Regions from separate parts of the Variovorax sp. dw_954 genome, predicted to be linked through region 3. Evidence: predicted binding sites of a transcription regulator. Region 3 holds the regulator's gene; each other region holds the start of a gene.

Region 1 (4,887 bases), on a different contig from region 3:
CTGCGCCAGCATCCCGACTACAAGGCCTGGATCGCTGCGCATTCTTGAGTTGGACGGCTGATATGGAATGGCTCACTGACCAATTCGCCGCGCTGCAGCAGTGGCTGTTCGAAGCGGCAGTGCAGCCGCTCGTGTACGCCGCGGGGCTGGGCGGCCTCGTCGAGGATGCATTCGACGCGACCGGGTGGGTGCTGGTCGGGCTCATCCAGATCGCCATCCTGATCGCGCTGATCGGGCCGTTGCAGCGCTGGCGACCGGTCGAGGCGGTGACGGACCGGCGCGCGATTCGCGTCGACGTGCTCTACACGCTGATCCATCGGTTGGGGTTGTTCCGGCTCGGCATGTTCTTCCTGCTGCAACCGCTGTTCGACGACGCGCTGGGCCCGTTGCGCGCCGACGGATGGGGCTCGCTCCACCTGGACGACCTCTGGCCGGGCGTCACCGACGTGCCCTGGGTCGCCTTCGCGATCTACCTGGTCGTGCTCGATTTCGTCGAGTACCTCATCCACCGCGGGCAGCACCGCTTCAACTGGTGGTGGGGCCTGCATTCGCTGCACCATTCGCAGCGACAGATGACGATGTGGAGCGACAACCGCAACCATCTGCTCGACGACGTCATCCACGACACGATCATCGTGGTGGTGGCGCAGCTCATCGGCGTGGCGCCGGGGCAGTTCATCGCCATCGTCGCCTTCACGCAGCTCAGCGAGAGCCTGCAGCATGCCAACTTGCGCCTGTCCTTCGGCGCGATCGGCGAGCGGCTCTGGATCAGCCCGCGTTTTCACCGAGTGCACCACAGCATCGGCATCGGCCACGAGTCGAACGGCCCCACCACGCTGGGTGGCCACAACTTCGGCGTGCTGCTGCCCTGGTGGGACATGCTGTTTCGCACCGTGGACTTCGAACATCGCTATGACCCCACCGGCATCCGCGACCAGGTCGAGCCCGATGCATCGGGCCGCGTGCGCGACTACGGACGCGGCTTCTGGGCGCAGCAATGGACGGGCTTGCGGCGCATGGTCGGTCGTGAGCGGTAGCGTATCCTCGCAGCCGATGCGTATTCTTCTCGATTCCTTCTGGCGCGCAGCTGCTTATTGCCTGCGCCCGCGCGTGATATTGCTGTCGTTCTTGCCGTTGGTGTTGATGGTGGCGCTGGCGGCCTGTCTCGGCTATTTTTTCTGGGAGCCGGCCGTCGTCTGGACGCGTGCAACGCTGGATTCCTGGCCGCTGCTGGCGAATTTCTGGGGCTGGATCGGGCGCCTCTTCACCGGTGACATCTCGGGCATGCTGGCGCAATTGGTGGTGGTGCTGGCGGCAACGCCGGCCATCGTGCTGGTCTCGCTGCTGATCGTGTCGGGCCTCATGGCGCCGGCGCTGACACGGCTCGTGGCCACGAGGCGCTTCCCGATGCTGGAACACAAGAAGGGGCCTCCGCTCATCTGGAGCGTGATCCGGGCGTTGGGGCTCACGCTGCTGGCGCTGATTGCCCTGGTGGTGTCGATGCCGCTGTGGCTGGTGCCGCCGCTGGTGCTGGTCCTGCCGCCGCTGATCTGGGGCTGGCTCACCTACCGCGTGATGAGCTTCGATGCGCTGGCCGAGCATGCCAATGCCGAGGAGCGTACGACGCTGTTGCGCACCCACCGCCTGCCGTTGCTGGGCATCGGCGTGCTGTGCGGCTATCTGGGCGCTGCGCCCAGCATCGTCTGGGCGTCCGGCCTTCTGTTTGCCGCCGGCTTCTTCGTGCTGGCGCCGATCGCGATCTGGATCTACACGCTGGTGTTCGCGTTCTCGGCGCTGTGGTTCGCGCACTACTGCCTCGACGCCCTGGCGCAACTGCGTGCGCAACGCACCGTGCCCAATGCCAACGGCAACCGCCCGGCCCTGCCGCACGATGGGGACAGGGCCATCCAGACTCAATGGGGAGCACCATGAAAAGCGAAACGAGCGGCGCGGGGCCGCGGTCCTTTGGCCTGATCGTCGTCGGCGACGAAATCCTCTCGGGCAAGCGCCTCGACAAGCACATGCCCAAGGTCATCGAACTGCTGACGGCGCGCGGCCTGCAGCTCGATTGGGCGGAGTACGTCGGCGACACGCCGCAGCGCATCACCGCGGTGCTCAAGCGCGCCTTCGCGTCCGGCGACATCGTCTTTTCCACCGGTGGCATCGGCGCCACGCCCGACGATCACACGCGCCAGTGCGCCGCGGCCGCGCTCGGCCGGCCGCTCGCCTTGCATCCGGAGGCCGAGGCCCTCATCCGCGAGCGAATGCGCGACACCGCGGCCGAGCAAGGCATCACCTACGAACCCGACCGCCCCGATAACGTGCATCGGCTCAACATGGGCGTGTTCCCGCAAGGCGCGACGATCATCCGCAACCCGTACAACAAGATTCCGGGCTTCAGCGTGGCCGACGTGCACTTCGTGCCCGGCTTTCCGGTGATGGCCTGGCCGATGATCGAATCGGTCCTCGATGCGCGCTATGCCGACCTGTTCGCACGAGGGCGCAGCGCGGAGAAATCCGTGATCGTCTATGGTGCGATGGAGGCCACCCTCACGCCCCTGATGGAAGCCGTCGAGCGCACGCATCCGGGCGTGAAGGTGTTCAGCCTGCCGAGCGTCGACCACCCCGAGCACGGCCGCCATATCGAACTGGGCGTGAAGGGCCATGCCGAGGGCTTGGCCGCGGCGTACCAACAGCTCATCGAGGGCCTGCACTGTTTTAATGCACGCCTCGGCCCCGAAATGGTGCGTTGAAAGTGTGCGCACCAAAAGAGGAGAATATGCCTCCCATCAGGGCCAAACGGCGTATTCGAAGCCCCTGTCGCACGCGCTGACAATGGCACAGAAACTGCATTCCCCACCCCTGAATTTCTAACCACCCCATCGCAAGGAGAATTTGATGGCAAAGACCGTCGCCGACGTACTCAAACTCGTGAAGGAAAACGAGGTCAAGTTCGTCGATTTCCGTTTCACCGACACCCGTGGCAAGGAACAGCACGTGACCGTGCCCGTCTCGGCTTTCGACGAAGGCAAGTTCACCGACGGCCACGCCTTCGACGGCTCCTCGATCGCCGGCTGGAAGGGCATCGAAGCATCGGACATGCAACTCATGCCCGACCCGAACACCGCCAATATCGACCCCTTCTTCGAAGAAACGACGCTGATCCTGACCTGCGACGTGATCGACCCGTCGGACGGCAAGCCCTACGAGCGCGACCCGCGTTCGCTGGCCAAGCGTGCCGAGGCCTACATGAAGGCTTCTGGCCTGGGCGACACGGCTTTCTTCGGTCCGGAACCGGAATTCTTCGTGTTCGACGGCGTGCGCTGGAAGAACGACATGTCGGGCTGCTTCGTGAAGATCGATTCCGAAGAAGCTTCGTGGAATACCGACAAGGAATACGAGCACGGCAACACCGGCCACCGTCCCGCGACCAAGGGCGGCTACTTCCCGGTGCCCCCGGTCGACAGCTTCCAGGACATGCGCTCGGAAATGTGCCTGGTGCTCGAATCGCTCGGCATCCCGGTCGAAGTGCATCACCATGAAGTGGCCAACGCCGGCCAGATGGAACTGGGCACCAAGTTCAGCACGCTGATCCAGCGCGCCGACTGGGTCCAGCTGCAGAAGTACGTGATCCACAACGTGGCCCACGCCTACGGCAAGACCGCGACCTTCATGCCGAAGCCGATCGTCGGCGACAACGGCTCGGGCATGCACGTGCACCAGTCGGTCTGGAAGGACGGCAAGAACCTGTTCGCGGGCGACGGCTACGCCGGCCTCAGCGAATTCGCGCTGCACTACATCGGCGGCATCATCAAGCACGCTCGTGCCCTGAACGCCATCACGAACCCCGGCACCAACAGCTACAAGCGCCTCGTGCCCGGCTACGAAGCCCCGGTGAAGCTGGCCTACTCGGCCAAGAACCGCTCGGCCTCGATCCGCATTCCGTTCGTGGCCAACCCGAAGGGACGCCGCGTCGAGGCGCGCTTCCCCGATCCGCTGATGAACCCGTACCTTGGTTTTGCCGCGCTGCTGATGGCCGGCCTCGACGGCGTCGAGAACAAGATCGATCCGGGCGAAGCCGCGAGCAAGGACCTGTACCACCTGCCGCCGGAAGAAGACGCGCTGATCCCGACCGTCTGCCACAGCCTGGACCAGGCGCTGGAATACCTGGACAAGGACCGCGCGTTCCTGACCAAGGGCGGCGTTTTCACCGATGCGTACATCGATGCCTACATCGACCTCAAGATGCAGGAAGTCACGCGTTTCCGCATGGCGACGCATCCGGTCGAGTTCGACATGTACTATTCCCTCTGAGCGAACAACTTCTTCAGTGACAAAAGGGCGGCTTTGGCCGCCCTTTTTCGTTGACGGGGAACATGCGAATGCCAAGCACATCCAATTGCAACGAAAATGTTTCCCAGTCGCGCCATTTCCACATGACCATGAAACCTGCATCGATCCTGTTACTGCCCCTGGTCCTCCTGGCCGCTTTGCCGGCGCTTGCCCAGGAGCGCGTCTACCGCTGCGGCAACGAGTACACGAACAACGCGACCGAGGCGCAGAAGCGCGGTTGCAAGGTCATGGAGGGCGGCAATGTCACGGTAGTGCAGGGCGCGCGGCCGGCGGCAGCGGCGTCGTCCAGCGCCGGGGCGGTGAAGTCGCCGCCGGGCAGCCCGCGCGTCGAAACCGCGGACCAGCGCGCGCGCGATGGCGAGGCGCGCACGGTGCTCCAGACCGAGCTGAAGAAGGCCGAGGCGCGCCAGGTCGAACTGCTCAAGGATTACAACAACGGCGAGCCCGAGAAGCAGGGCAGCGAGGCCCGCAACTACCAGAAATACCTGGATCGCGTGGCGGAAATGAAGGCCAACATCGCCCGCAACGAAAGTG
Region 2 (4,887 bases), on a different contig from region 3:
TGGTCAACCCGGCGATCAGGTTCAGCAGTGTCGACTTGCCGCAGCCCGAGTGCCCGATGAGCGCCACGAACTCGCCCTTGGCGACCGTGAGGTTGATGTCGCGCAGCGCCTGGAAGCTGCCCTTGGGCGTCTTGAAGGTCTGCTCGACTTCGCTGATGTCGATGAACTTCCTGTCTGCCTTCTCCAGGGTCGTGGCTTCACTCATGACTTCACCTCTTCGAACGTGAACGCGGTGGCGATCTTGATGAGCGCGAACTCCAGCAACAGGCCGACGATACCGATGACGAAGATCGCGATGATGATGTTCTTGACGTTGAGGTTGTTCCACTCGTCCCAGACCCAGAAGCCGATGCCGACGCCGCCGGTCAGCATCTCGGCCGCGACGATTACCAGCCATGCGGTGCCGACCGCGAGCCGCACGCCGGTGAGCATGTAGGGCAGCACGGCGGGGAAGAGGATCTTGGTGATGATCTTCCACTCGCTGAGGTTGAGCACCTTGGCCACGTTCATGTAGTCGCTCGGCACGCGCTGCACGCCCACGGCCGTGTTGATGACCATCGGCCAGATCGAGCAGATGAAGATGGTCCAGATGGCGGCCGGGTTGGCGCCCTTGAAAACGAGCAGGCCGATCGGCAACCAGGCCAGCGGCGACACGGGCCGCAGCAGGCTGATCAGCGGATTGAACATGCGCGCCAGGAACTCGAAGCGCCCGATCGCAAAGCCCGCCGGAATGCCGACCGCGGCCGCGAGCCCGAAGCCCAAGGCGACACGCTGCAGCGACGAGAGCACGTTCCAGCCGACGCCTTGGTCGTTCGGCCCCTTGCTGTAGAACGGATCGCTGAAGACATCGAGCGCCTGCTTCCAGGTCTCCAGCGGCGAGGGAAAGCCATTGGTGCTCCGGAGTGCCACCAGTTCCCAGATCAGCAGCAGCAGGCCGAAGCCCGCGAGCGGCGGCAACACGCGCATCCAGAGCCATCGCAGGTCTAGGACTTTGCGCCGTTGCTCCCTCTCCCCCGTGAGGAGAGGGCTGGGGTGAGGGGCAGCCTGGACACGAGGTACACCCTCACCCCGACCCTCTCCCGCACGCGGGAGAGGGAGAGGAATGGACGCATCGAGCGGGGAGTGAAAAACAGCGCTGACCATGTCGTGCTCCTCAGGCCTGGACCTTGAACGAATCGGCGTACTTCTTCGGGTCCTTGCCGTCCCACACCACGCCGTCGAAGAGCTTGCTGGTGCGCATCGGGTCCTTCGGCACGCTGACCTTCATCGCGCTGGCGACGTCCTTGTAGAGGTCGATCTGGTTGATCTGCTTCGCGACCGCGAGGTAGTCCGGGTGCTCCTTCAGGATGCCCCAGCGCTTGTGCTGCGTGAGGAACCACATGCCGTCGGACAGGTAAGGGAAGTTGACCTGGCCGTCGTCGAAGAACTTCATGTGGTTGGGGTCGTCCCAGGTCTTGCCCATGCCGTTGTCGTAGCGGCCCAGGATGCGCTGGTTGATCGCGTCGGCGCTGGTGTTGATGTACGACTTCTCGGCCACCGTCTCGGCCATCTTTGTCTTGTTCTGCAGGTTGGCATCGATCCACTTGCCGGCCTCCATCACGGCCATCATCACGGCGCGGCAGGTGTTCGGATTGGCCTTGACGAACTCGGCGCGCGTGCCGAGCACCTTCTCCGGGTGGTCCTTCCAGATGTCCTGCGTGGTGATCGCGGTCACGCCGATCTTGTCGATGATGGCCCGCTGGCCCCACGGCTCGCCGACGCAGAACCCGTCCATGTTGCCCACGCGCATGTTGGCCACCATCTGCGGCGGGGGCACCACGATGACCTTGGCATCGCTGATCGGGCTGATGCCCGAGGCCGACAGCCAATAGTTGAGCCACATCGTGTGCGTGCTGGTGGGGAAGGTGCCGGCGAAGGTGTATTCGCGCTTCTCCTTGGCCATCAGTTTGGCCAGCGACGGGCCGTCGACCGCGCCCTTGTCGGCCAGCGCCTTCGACAGCGTGATCGCCTGGCCGTTGCGGTTCAGGCCCATCAGCACGGCCATGTCCTTCTTCGCGCCGCCAGCGCCGACGTGCACGCCGTAGACCAGGCCGTAGAGCACGTGCGCCATGTCGAGCTCGCCGTTGACGAGCTTGTCGCGCACGCCGGCCCAACTGGCCTCCTTGCTCAGCGTGAGCTTCACGCCGTGCTTCTTGTCGAGGCCCAGCACCGAGGCCATCACCACGCTGGCGCAATCGGTCAGCGGTATGAAGCCGATCTTCACCTCGGGCTTCTCGGGCTTGTCGGAGCCTTGCGCCCAGACGGTGGCGCGCAACGCGGGGGCGATAGCGACCGCGCCTGCGGCGGCGGCTTTCAGTGCGGTGCGTCGGCTCAATTTGAATTTCAGCGCATCGGTCATGGGGCGAACTCCGGTCAAAACAACAAACGAAAAACAAAAAAGGCGTCCTTGCCGCGCATCTGCTGCTCGAAATGAATACGAGTGCATGCGGGCAAGGACGCCTTTGTCCTGTTGGTGGGCGACACCCTTCGTTGGATGCCACCTGCCTGAAGACCGTCTTTGGTCTATGGCTGAAGTGGTTGCAAGCGGCGTGCCAGCGCTTCCGAGTTGCTTATTGCTATCAAAATGATAGCAATGAACTGTTACTCAACAAGCATCTCCGCGCGATTTGAATGAGATCGACCCGGAGGCACCCGATTTGTGCAGCGCACCAATTAGTTTCCGGAGGGCAGGAAGTCGGCCATCGAAAGCACCGACTCGGCCACATCGACCAGCCGCCGGTTCTGGTTCATCGCGGTCTGGCGCAGCATCTTGTGCGCCTCCTCTTCCGTCATGCGCTTGTGGGCCATCAACAGGCCCTTGGCCCGCTCCACCAGCTTGCGCTCGTTGAGGCCGGCGCGCACGGCTTCCAGTTCGTCGCTCATGGCCTGCAGGCGCTGCGACTGCTCCTGCAGCATGTCCAGCACCGAGCGCTCGAGCTGGTGTCCATAGGCCTTGACCGTGGGCGGCTGGGGCGCGATGTCGTCGAAGAAGGCCGTCGGCACGCCGGTCTCCTGCGCGCCGGTCACCTGGTCCAGCAAGGCCTCGTTGGCATCGGCCTCGGCCCGGGCCTCGGCGATCTTGCGGTCGCACAGCGCGCGCAGGTCGCTCGCCAGCCGTTCCTCGATCGCCTTCATTGCGTCGATGCGAAGCGAGCAGCAATCGAACCAGACCGTGCTGAGTTCGGCGTCGAGCGGCTCGCCGGGTGCGGTCGTGATGGCCGCGCGGCGCAGCCGTTCCAGCTCGGCGGTTTCCTCCGCGGGTTGGCTGTCGCGCCACAACCTCGCCAGCACAGGCCCGGCAAACTCGGTGAACACATGGAAGCAGCGCTCCTGCGCCGCAATGAGTTGCAGCCATCGCTGCTGGCGGGTGCCGTCATCCTGGCCCGCGGCAAACGCGGCCGCTCCACAGGCACGCTCCTGGCCCGCGAATTCCTTGCCCTGCATGAAATTGAACATGGCGGCGAGCAGTCGCGAAATTTCCGGGTCGGTCGCGCCATCGGCCGCCTCGAACACCACCGCCAGCAGTCCGGTGATCAGCTTGGCAAAGGCCGCCGCCGCGTCGGCCACGCCGATCTCCAGCGCGCCGATGCGCCGCCGCAGAACGGGCAGGGCATCCAGCCCCGGCAGCACCCAGGCGATGCGGCTGAACAGGCGCGTGCCGCTGCCCAGGCGGCGTGCTTCCGCATGCAACCTGTCGAAGCCGGCACGCACCTCCTGCTCCAGCCGAATGGATTCGCCGACCTGCACGCTGCGTTGCGCGGCAAAACGCTTGCCCTGCGAGGCCAGCAGCACGTTCGACAACCCGCGCTCGCGCTGCAGCGCATGCACCAGACGGCCGATCGTCCCGACCAGTTCACTGGTGCGCGCGAGCTGGTCCAGTTCGTCGATTTCGCAGCGCCGGGCTGCGACAAGAAAGCTCAGTCCTGATTTCATCGTGGAAGGTCATGCAGCAACATCCGTGCCCCCAAGCCGTGCGGCTCCTACACTCCCCGGATGCTTGTACTCGGAATCGAATCGTCTTGCGACGAAACCGGCGTCGCGCTCGTGGAAGCGCAAGGCAGCGCCACACCGCTGCTGCGCGCCCACGCGCTGCACAGCCAGATCGCCATGCACCAGGCCTATGGCGGCGTGGTGCCGGAACTGGCAAGCCGCGACCACATCCGCCGTGTGCTGCCGCTCGCGCAGACCGTGTTCGCGGAGGCCGGGCGCCAACTGGCCGACGTGGATGTGGTGGCCTACACGCGAGGGCCGGGCCTGGCCGGCGCGCTGCTGGTGGGCGCCGGCGTGGCATGCGCGTTGGGCGCGGCGCTCGGCAAGCCGGTGCTCGGCGTGCATCACCTCGAAGGCCACCTGCTGTCGCCTTTCCTGAGTGCCGACCCGCCGGAGTTTCCCTTCGTCGCGTTGCTGGTGTCGGGCGGCCATACCCAGTTGATGCGCGTCGACGGCGTGGGCCACTACGAGATCCTCGGCGAGACCATCGACGATGCCGCCGGCGAAGCCTTCGACAAGAGCGCCAAGCTCATGGGCCTGCCGTATCCCGGCGGCCCGTGGCTGGCCAAGCTGGCGGAGCAGGGCGATGCCGCGGCGTTCAAGCTGCCGCGTCCCTTGCTGCACAGCGGAGACCTCGACTTTTCCTTCGCCGGCCTCAAGACCGCGGTGATGACGCAGGCGAAGAAACTCGGTGGCGAACTCGAGGCCCGCAAGGCCGACCTGGCCGCATCGACCCAGGCGGCCATCGTCGAAGTGCTGCTCAAGAAAAGCATGGCGGCGCTGGAGGCCACCGGCATGAAGCGGCTGGTCGTGGCCGGCGGCGTCGGCGCCAACCACGACCTGCGCCGGCAACTCGAC
Region 3 (4,887 bases):
CGCAACGCGCCAAGTTGTCGCTGATGGGCGTCGAGACCAAGGTCACCGAACGCGAGCAGGCCGGACGCACGGTCTACCGCGTGCGCGCCGGCCCGTACAGCAAGAAGGACGACGCCGACCGCTTGAAGGAGCGGCTCGACAGCGGCGGTCTGGACACCGCCCTGGTGCGGGTGCAGAAGTAGGCGCCATCCCCGGCCTCCGCGCGCTGCGTCGGAAACTGAATGAAACTTGCAGGGAGAATGGGCCGGGCTTGCGCGCGTGGAACTTCGCGCCGCATGGCAGGCTCTGTCAGCCGCACTGGAGAAATTGTTCAATGAATCGTCGTGATTTTTCGCTCGCCGCCACTTCGCTGGGGCTGCTTCCCTTGGCCAGCCCTTCGCATGCGCAGGCGCCCATGTTCTCGGCTGGCAAGGACTACATCAAGCTCGGCAAGCCCGCGCCGGTGGATTCGCCGGCCGGCAAGGTCGAGGTGGTCGAGTTCTTTTCGTACAACTGCCCGCACTGCGCCGCCTTCGAGCCGGACCTCGAGGCCTGGGTCAAGAAACTGCCGCCGCAGGTCGCTTTCCGGCGCGTGCCGGTGGCCTTCGTCGGCAACGACGTCGAAAGCAAGCAGCGCATGTACTACGCGCTGGAGGCGATGGGCAAGGTCGACGACATGCAGATGAAGATCTTCGACGCCATCCACCGCCAACGCCAGCCGGTCATGGGCGACGACGCGATCCTGGCCTGGGTGGCCAAGCAGCCGGAACTCGACGCCAAGAAATTCGGCGAGATGTTCAAGTCCTTCTCGGTCGCCGGCAAGGCCAAGCGCGCCACGCAACTGCAGAACGACTACCAGGTCACCGGCGTTCCGGCGTTCGGCGTGGCCGGTCGCTGGTACGTGGACGGCGAACTGGCCCGCAGCATGGAGCGTGCGTTGCAGATTACCGACTACTTGGTCGTCGAAGCGCGCAAGGGTTGAGAAAAGTCAACTGGCAGTAAATATCGACCTCCGACACTGGGCCTTTCGTCAAGGCCGCGTCAGCCTGCCGCATACAATGGGCGCAGCAAGTTTCGTGCCTTTATGACAACGCGCCCCATCCACCACTCCCAGCTTCCATCCCTACGCAAGGCAACCCTGAGTCTGCTCGCAGTGGCGGCCGTGGCGGGTGCGCCGCTTGCGCACGCTGAAAAGGCCGACCGCGCCAAGCCGATGAACATCGAGTCGGACGCCATGCGCTACGACGACCTGAAGCAGACCAGCGTGTTCACCGGCACGGTGGTCGTCACCAAGGGCACGATCATCATCCGCGGCGCGCGCATCGACGTGCGGCAGGACCCGGAGGGCTACCAGTACGGCGTGGTCACCGCCGCGCCCGGCAAGCTGGCCTACTACAAGCAGAAGCGCGATGCACCCGGCGGCGACGAGTGGATCGAAGGCGAGTCCGACCGCATCGAGTACGACAGCCGCGCCGACAACGTCAAGTTCATCGGCCATGCCGTGATGCGCCGCCTGATCGGCAGCAAGGTCAACGACGAAAGCAGCGGCCCGCTGATCGTCTACGACCAGAGCAACGACACCTTCACCGTCAACGGCTCGACCGTGCCGCCGGACGCCGCCGTGTCGTCCGGCACGCAGGGCGCGCGCGTGCGTGCCGTGCTCACGCCGCGCCCGCCGGTCAATGCATTGCCGGGCAGTCCCCGGGCTGGTTCCGCGCCTCCGGCGCCAGCGCCGGCCCCGGGCGCCGGCCTGCGCTCCACCACCACGCTCGGTGGGGAAGCGCCCCCGTGATGCGCAACGACAACGCCCTGATCGACACAGGCGGCGAGCCCTTGCTCGGGTCGGGTGGGGGCGCCGTCACGGCGGTCCCCGGCAACGGCAGCCGCCTCGACGCGCGCGGCCTGCAGAAGTCCTACGGCAGCCGCATGGTGGTCAAGGACGTGTCGCTCGGCGTGCAGAAGGGCGAAGTGGTCGGCTTGCTGGGCCCCAACGGCGCCGGCAAGACCACGTCCTTCTACATGATCGTCGGGCTGGTCCGGGCCGATGCCGGCGACATCACCATCGACGGCGAGCCGATCGCGCACATGCCGATCCACCGCCGCGCGCGCATGGGCCTGAGCTACCTGCCGCAGGAAGCTTCGATCTTCCGCAAGCTCACGGTCGAGCAGAACGTGCGCGCCGTGCTGGAGCTGCAATTCGAGACCAATGCCAACGGCAAGCGGGTGCCGCTCGGCAAGGCGCGCATCGAGGAGCGCCTGACCGAGCTCCTGAGCGACCTGCGCGTCGAACATCTGCGCGATTCCCCGGCACTGTCACTGTCGGGCGGCGAGCGCAGGCGCGTGGAAATCGCGCGGGCGCTGGCCACGCAGCCGCGCTTCATCCTGCTGGACGAGCCCTTCGCGGGGATCGACCCGATCGCCGTGATCGAGATCCAGCGGATCATCAGCTTCCTGAAGGGGCGCGGCATCGGCGTGCTCATCACGGATCACAACGTGCGGGAGACGCTGGGCATCTGCGATCACGCTTTCATCATCAGCGACGGGCAAGTGCTGGCACAAGGCACGCCTTCGGAGATCGTCGACAACGCGGAGGTACGCAGGGTGTACCTCGGCGAGCATTTCAGAATGTAGGGGCCTTCGGCATGAAGCAAGGCCTGTCGCTGCGCGTATCGCAGCACCTGGCACTGACGCCCCAATTGCAGCAGTCGATCCGGCTGCTGCAACTGTCGACGCTGGAACTGAGCCAGGAAGTCGAGCAGATGCTCGACGACAACCCGTTCCTCGAACGCACCGCGGAGGAGGCTGTGCGCGAGGAGTTCGGCCTCGAAGCCGCCGACGCGCCGCCGCCGCGTGACGACGACTTCGCCACCCCACCGATCGCCAACGGCGCGGACGGCCCTGCCTCCGCCACCGCGTCGAGCGAGGCGGATTCCGCCACCGCCGATGCGACCGCGGACGGCGTCTCCGACAGCGAGCCCGACTGGGGCGGCGACGGCACTGTCGACATGGTGCCCGACGACAGCGAATGGGGCGGCGACGCCCCCGCGCGCGCCAACAACCTGGGCGGCGACGAGCGCGCCGACGCCACCGAGCTGGCGCGCAGCCAGGAGTCGCTGCAGGCCTTCCTGCACCGCCAGGCCCTGGGCCTGCGCCTCGACGAGACCGACCGCGCCGCGCTGAGTTTCCTGATCGAGTCGCTCAACGACGACGGCTACCTGGAGGACTCGCTGCCTGCGCTGGCCTCGGGCCTGGCCGGCAACGACAACGACGAGTTCGACGAACTGGTGCATCGCTTCCAGATGGCGCTGGGCCTGCTGCAGAGCCTGGAGCCGGTCGGCGTGGGTGCGCGCGACCTGGGCGAATGCCTGGCGATCCAGTTGCGCGCGCTGGCGCGTGCCGATGAAGCCGAGGACGAGGAGCAGGTGCGCAAGGTCGCCATCGCCATCTGCAAATTGCCGATGGACCTGCTGGCCCGCCGCGACTTCAAGCGCCTGGCCACGCTCACCAAGAGCAACGAGGAACTGGTGCGCGCGGCGATGCAGCTCATCGCGCGGCTGGAGCCCAAGCCGGGCCGCCGCTTCGTCGACGTGGAGCGCAACGTGGTCGTGCCCGACGTGATCGTCACGCGCACCGGTCGCGGCGCCACGCTCAGGTTCCGCGTCATGCTCAACCCCGACGTCATGCCGCGCCTGCGCGTGCACGACATCTACGCCGGTGCGCTGAAGGCGCACAAGGGCGAGGGCAGCCAGGCGCTGTCGCAGCGGCTGCAGGAGGCACGCTGGTTCATCAAGAACATACAGCAGCGATTCGACACGATCCTGCGCGTAAGCAACGCCATCGTCGAGCGGCAGAAGAACTTCTTCGTGCACGGCGAACTGGCAATGCGGCCACTGGTGTTGCGCGAGATTGCCGACGAACTCGGGCTGCACGAGTCGACGATCAGCCGCGTGACGACCGCGAAGTACATGTCGACGCCCTACGGCACGGTGGAACTCAAGTACTTCTTCGGGTCGGCGCTGGGTACGGAGACCGGCGGGAATGCGTCCAGCACGGCGGTGCGGGCGCTGATCAAGCAGTTCGTGACGAGCGAGAACATCAAGAAGCCGCTGTCGGACAGCCAGATCTCGGACATGCTCAAGGAGCAGGGGATCGAGTGCGCGCGGCGGACGGTGGCGAAGTACCGCGAAGCACTGCGGATCGCGCCGGCGAATTTACGCAAGGCTTTGTAGTGCGTCCCAGCGTTGCAGTGCAATGTTGCAACCGCTTAGGCCTCCGCAAAAGTCGCTAACTTTCGTCAAGTTGTGGCTTGGTTGCGTTTGCAGCTTTCATGTCGCTCACAGGGGATGCGCGGGCCGGCACGCGCTGTGCCGCTACAATACATTTAGACATAATTGTTAGCGACCGCTATAACTCGGTAGTCACTGCGCGGATGGGCGCTACGCCTCCAACCACACGCAATCTTGTCCCGGCGGCCCGGACTTGTTTCAAGTCGCCCATAGGAACTCCGCGAACTGGTCCAAGACCCAGTTCGGTGAGTGCCTGAAAACCCATCGCTTGCTTCGGCGTGCTGCCTATTGCCGCAGGTCGATTTGATTTCGCATCCATGAACATCACCATCATCGGCACCGGCTATGTCGGGCTCGTCACTGGCGTCTGCCTGGCCGACCTCGGCAACCACGTTTTCTGCCTCGACCTCGACCCGGTCAAGATCCAGACGCTCAACAGCGGCGGCATCCCCATCTACGAGGCCGGCCTGGCCGACCTCGTGCACTCGAACGTGGCCGCCAAACGCCTGACCTTCTCGACCGACGTCGAGGCGGCCGTGGCGCATGGCGACGTGCAGTTCATCGCGGTCGGCACGCCGCCCGACGAAGATGGCAGCGCCGACCTGAAATATGTGCTGGCCGC
Region 4 (4,887 bases), on a different contig from region 3:
ATGGCGGCAATATCGACGTGCTCGCGCATGCGGCCAGCACCGCGGGTTTCATCAATGCGGACCTGGGATCGGCCAGCGACGGCCTGCTGCGCGCCGCGCCCCTGATCGCCCGGTATGAAGGCGGCGCGGCGCCGGCCGGGTACTACGAATCGCTCGGCCTCGCGATCTTCCGGCTGGCGTCGGGCATGCAGACCGTGACGCCGACCTTTGCATCCTTTCCGCTGCGCGAAGACGCCGACCGGCCACCCCTGCAGGCGCTGGTGCTCGGCAACGGCCAGAACGCATTGCGCGTGCCGGTCGACCAGCGCGCACGCATGCTGATCCCGTACCGCGGCCCCGGCGGTGCGCTGGGGGGATCATTCCGGTATGTCCCGGCCATGGCGGTGCTGGCGGGCGAGCTTGCGGCGGCTGAGCTCCGGGGCAAGATCGTGCTTGTGGGCACCACGGCGCCCGGGTTGCAGGATCTGCGCGCCACGCCAACGAGCGCCACCTTTCCGGGCGTGGAAGTGCACGCCAATGTCTTGTCGGCCCTGATGGACCGCCGCCTGCTCGTCGTGCCGGACTATGCGCTGGGCTACGAGATCGTCGTCGTCCTTGTTGCCGGGCTCATCCTCGCGGTGGGTCTTTCCTTGCTGCGGATGTCTCGCGCGGTGGGCCTTGTCCTGGCCACATTCGCGGCCGTCGTGGCGCTGAACGCATGGCTTTTCGCGTCAGCCGGGCTCGTCCTGCCGATCGCATCGGCGCTGCTGATGATGGCCACGGCCTTTGCGGTCAACATGGGTTGGGGCTACTTCGTGGAAGAGCGCGGCCGGCGCGGGCTGGCCAACCTGTTCGGCACCTACGTGCCGCCGCAGCTCGTCGAGAAGATGCTCGAGCACCCGGCGCAATACAGCATGCGCGCGGAGAGCAAGGAACTCACCGTGATGTTCTGCGACATGCGCGGATTCACCAATCTTTCGGAGCAGCTCCCGCCGCAGGAACTGCAGGAGTTCCTCAACACTGTCTTCAACCGCCTCACGCAGGTCATCAGCCGGTACGGCGGCACGGTGGACAAGTACATGGGCGACTGCGTCATGGCCTTCTGGGGTGCGCCGGTGGACGCGCCGAACCATGCGGGGCTGGCGGTGCAGGCGGCCGTCGACATGGCCGCTGCGATCCGTGAACTCAGCGAACAGAATCGCCAGGCCGGCCGGGCGCAAGTCAGCGTGGGCATCGGCATCAACACCGGCGTGATGAGCGTCGGCGACATGGGTTCCGCGGTGCGGCGCAGCTACACCGTGGTCGGCGATGCGGTGAACCTGGCGTCGCGCCTCGAAGGCCTCGGTGCCACCTACGGCGCGACCGTCGTGGCCAGCGAAGCCACGATGCGGTCGACCCCCGCCTACGCATGGCAGGAACTGGACCGCGTGCGCGTCAAGGGCCGGCAGCAGGCCGTCACCATCTACGCCCCGGTCGGCCGAGCGACGGACTTGGGCGCGGAAGAGGCCAGCCAACTCCGCCTGTGGGCCAGGATGTTGGCGGCGTACCAAACGCAGCAGCCCGACGAAGCGCAGACAGCGCTGGGCACGCTGTTGGCAGGGGATGCCAAAAAAGTCCTTTACCGGTTGTATGCGGAACGTTTAGCCTCAATGAAGTTGCGGCCCTTTGACCCGGAGTGGGACGGCGCAACCCGGTTCGATTCCAAGTAGCGTTCAAGAGAAGAGGCGGCTGCAATATGCAGGTGCGAGTGTTGGGGTGCTCAGGCGCCATTGCCAAGGACTGCCGGACGACCTCGTTCCTGATCGACAACGATCTCCTGGTCGACGCCGGTACCGGTGTGGGCGACCTCTCCCTCGAGGAAATGGCGAGCATCGACGACGTGGTGCTGACGCATTCGCACCTCGACCACATTGCCTCCCTGCCCCTGATGCTCGACACCGTGGCGAGCCTGCGCACCAAGCCGCTACGGGTGCATGCGCTGCGCGCGACCATCGAGGCGCTGCGCGCCCATGTATTCAACAACGTGATCTGGCCCGACTTCGCCAGCATCCCCAGTACCGAATCGCCCTTCGTCACCTTTCACCCCGTGACGATCGGGCAGACCTTGCAACTGGGTACCAGCCTGCCGAAGCACATCGAGGTCTTGCCGGCCGTGCATACCGTGCCTGCCTGCGGCTACGCGGTGCGCTGCGCCAATGGGACGAGCCATTGGGTTTTCAGTGGGGACACCGAACGCAACGAGCCCTTCTGGCGTCGCGTGAACGAGCTTGACGTGGGCGTGCTGGTGATTGAAACGGCGTTCAGCAATCGCGAGCAGGCATTGGCGCGGCGCAGCCTGCACCTGTCGCCTGCGACGCTGGCGCATGAGTTGGCGCAGATCGGCGCCGGGAAGAACTACCCGATCTACATCACCCACACCAAGCCGGCCGAGACGGAAGAGATCATGAGCCAGATCGGGGCGCTGGCCGAAGGGTGGAAGGCGGAGGGGGTGGAGGCGCGGGATATCCGGTGGTTGAAGGCGGCTGCGGTGCTGACGCTGTGAGCTGAGCCGAAGGACGCATTTGGGTCAATTGACAAAAATTGTCACTTGGGGGCCGATGGGAGCGGCAAGTTATGTCAGGTGTTGTAGGCGGAATGTGAACAAATCCGCGAACGTGTTGCTCTGCAAAGCGAACGCTGCCATTGGCACAGATGCTGCAGTTGAAACTCCGCTCTGGGGAAATTTCCCGGGCTCTCTCAACCTACCTGGAGTTTGTCGATGAACCGTCGTTCCATTGCTCGCCGCGCACAAGCCGGCTTTACCCTTATCGAATTGATGATCGTTGTTGCGATCATCGGTATTCTGGCTGCGGTTGCATTGCCCGCATACCAAGATTACACCGTCCGCGGCCGAGTTTCAGAGGCGATGATTGCTGCCTCGTCTCTAAAAGCCACAGTGGGTGAGAACGTAGCAAATAATGGTGGCATTATTGCTGCAGGCGCGTGCAAAGGCTTCACTGACAATACGACCGCCACAGAAAATGTCACCAGTGTGAAGTGTGCCGACACCAGCGGCGTCGTTACGATTGTCACAACCGCAAAGGCCGGCACCGTCACCTTGACACTGACCCCCGTTGTAAACGCGGCCGGCACGATTGTGTGGACGTGCTTGGGCGACAAGGACAAGTATGTGCCATCGCAATGCCGTTCAGCAGTGGCCGCTCCTGCTGCCGCCGGTTAACACCGAAGGCATTAAAAAAAGGGCACCAAGTGCCCTTTTTTAATTGAAATATGGTATGCATCTCGCAGCCCTCGACGCGCAACCTGCCGTGAATGGTGCGGGCGCTCATGGAAATCTCTTCGGACCTATCGCCGACATGATGTTGCTTGGCGGGGGCTCTGCGATCGCATTTGCAGGGCTGAGAATCGTGGATTTAACCAGCTCGCAGTACGCCACGCTCGCGCTTGTTATGTGGGTGCTTGCGAATATCGTTAATCATCCCCATTTCATACATTCGTATCAATTGTTCTATTCTTTGAAGGCGGGTATTGACGCGCCGGATGCGCCGACCACGTACAAGCGCATGTGGTGCATTGCGGCCTACCTTGTCCCAGGACTACTTGCTGCGTTGCTTTCAATTGCTATCTTTTTTTGGGCAAAAGGAAGCAACGTAGTCATCGCCGGCGCAATTAACCTGACTGGTTTTTTGGTCGGCTGGCACTATGTCAAGCAAGGATTCGGAATGGCAATGTTGTATGCGGCCGTCAAGAAATGCTATTGGCCACATTCTGTAAGACGGGCGCTGCTAGGCAATGCATATGTGTGTTGGGCTGCGGCTTGGGCAATCGCAAATAATGGCGCGGTCGGAAGCGACTTCTGGGGGTTTTTCCAGTTGCAGGTGAGTTTGCCATGGTGGGTGACTGGGCTTGCTTGTCTCGCCGCGGGGGCCACCACTCTGTGGTGCTCAGTCGAAGTTATTTCAACATTCAAGCAATGGCGAGACTCGGGTCTTACTTGCGGCCAGCTTCCTGTATGCGGGATTTTTGCATACGCTGTGACACTATATCTGTGGACAGTGTTTTCCTGGGCAATTCCCTCTTATCTCCTTGTAATTCCGTTTTTTCATTCGCTGCAATATATGGCGGTAGTGTGGCGTGTCAAGATTAACGAGAATAAAAACGGAAACGAAAGTAAAACGCGGTTAGGCTTGATATCTTTTTTCGGCGCTACCATTTTTTATGCTTCGATCGTATTTTGGTTCGCACCAGGCATCATCGACTATTTAGGCGGAGGCGGGCTGCCATGGGAGGCCGGGGGCACATTCGTTGCGATTGCTTGTGTAACGATATTTATTAATATTCACCACTATTTCATGGACAGTGTCGTATGGCGGAAAGAGAATAAACGTTTGCAGCAGCATCTGCACATGAAATCAATGCCATGAAGAGTGACCTTCTGGAAGACTCAAAACAAAAAGTCTGGCTTGACAATCTTGCCTACTGGGGTGCGAAGGCAATTGTCGTTGCGGCATTTTCTGTATTTCTGGCAAGAATAATTCCCAGAATACTCCAGGCGCCTACTATAACGCTAGTACTGCTTATGGCTGGAGAGGTTCTTCTTGTCGTATTGGTGATCTTTGCAAAGCGCCCTACAGAAGTAAAATTTGGATTCATCGCGTGTACGAGCGCAGTTGTCGCGACATTCTACTTTTTTGTAGTCGTTCTGGATTCGGGGCAGCAATTGATGCCCGTTTGGTTCAGCGCTTCCCTTCAAGTGTTCGGAATATTGATCCAGATCTGGGCCAAAGTTTGCCTTGGCAGGTCGTTCGGTCTATTGCCCGCCAATCGTGGTATTGTTACTCATGGGGCATATCGCATTGTTCGGCATCCCATCTATCTGGGCTATTTAATTTCTCACATCGGCTTTCT

Evidence for each region. Region 3 encodes sigma-54, which starts transcription at its own class of promoters, with help from an activator protein. Its sites were predicted from a motif close to TGGCANGNAANCTGCTTT; they were not measured.
Region 1: the regulator sigma-54 is predicted to act here: its motif matches at 2,837-2,854, upstream of glnA (type I glutamate--ammonia ligase).
Region 2: the regulator sigma-54 is predicted to act here: its motif matches at 2,577-2,594, upstream of HB681_RS03425 (CmpA/NrtA family ABC transporter substrate-binding protein).
Region 4: the regulator sigma-54 is predicted to act here: its motif matches at 2,663-2,680, upstream of HB681_RS38280 (pilin).

What each region holds. Positions count from the first base shown of each region.
Region 1 covers NZ_JAAVVD010000008.1:166,468-171,354, forward strand. The annotation lists gene HB681_RS15075 (polysaccharide deacetylase family protein) at 1-48, shown strand, start outside; gene HB681_RS15080 (sterol desaturase family protein) at 63-1,037, shown strand; gene HB681_RS15085 (EI24 domain-containing protein) at 1,054-1,932, shown strand; gene HB681_RS15090 (molybdopterin-binding protein) at 1,929-2,753, shown strand; gene glnA (type I glutamate--ammonia ligase) at 2,899-4,314, shown strand; gene HB681_RS15100 (hypothetical protein) at 4,443-4,887, shown strand, end outside.
Region 2 covers NZ_JAAVVD010000002.1:67,812-72,698, forward strand. The annotation lists gene HB681_RS03415 (ABC transporter ATP-binding protein) at 1-205, opposite strand, end outside; gene ntrB (nitrate ABC transporter permease) at 202-1,143, opposite strand; gene HB681_RS03425 (CmpA/NrtA family ABC transporter substrate-binding protein) at 1,154-2,398, opposite strand; gene HB681_RS03430 (nitrate regulatory protein) at 2,713-3,972, opposite strand; gene tsaD (tRNA (adenosine(37)-N6)-threonylcarbamoyltransferase complex transferase subunit TsaD) at 4,033-4,887, shown strand, end outside.
Region 3 covers NZ_JAAVVD010000010.1:49,497-54,383, reverse strand. The annotation lists gene HB681_RS17020 (SPOR domain-containing protein) at 1-182, shown strand, start outside; gene HB681_RS17015 (thiol:disulfide interchange protein DsbA/DsbL) at 314-961, shown strand; gene lptA (lipopolysaccharide transport periplasmic protein LptA) at 1,064-1,771, shown strand; gene lptB (LPS export ABC transporter ATP-binding protein) at 1,768-2,610, shown strand; gene HB681_RS17000 (RNA polymerase factor sigma-54) at 2,622-4,208, shown strand; gene HB681_RS16995 (UDP-glucose/GDP-mannose dehydrogenase family protein) at 4,583-4,887, shown strand, end outside.
Region 4 covers NZ_JAAVVD010000016.1:51,560-56,446, reverse strand. The annotation lists gene HB681_RS23020 (adenylate/guanylate cyclase domain-containing protein) at 1-1,688, shown strand, start outside; gene HB681_RS23015 (3',5'-cyclic-nucleotide phosphodiesterase) at 1,715-2,521, shown strand; gene HB681_RS38280 (pilin) at 2,738-3,199, shown strand; gene HB681_RS23005 (hypothetical protein) at 3,255-4,403, shown strand; gene HB681_RS23000 (isoprenylcysteine carboxylmethyltransferase family protein) at 4,400-4,887, shown strand, end outside.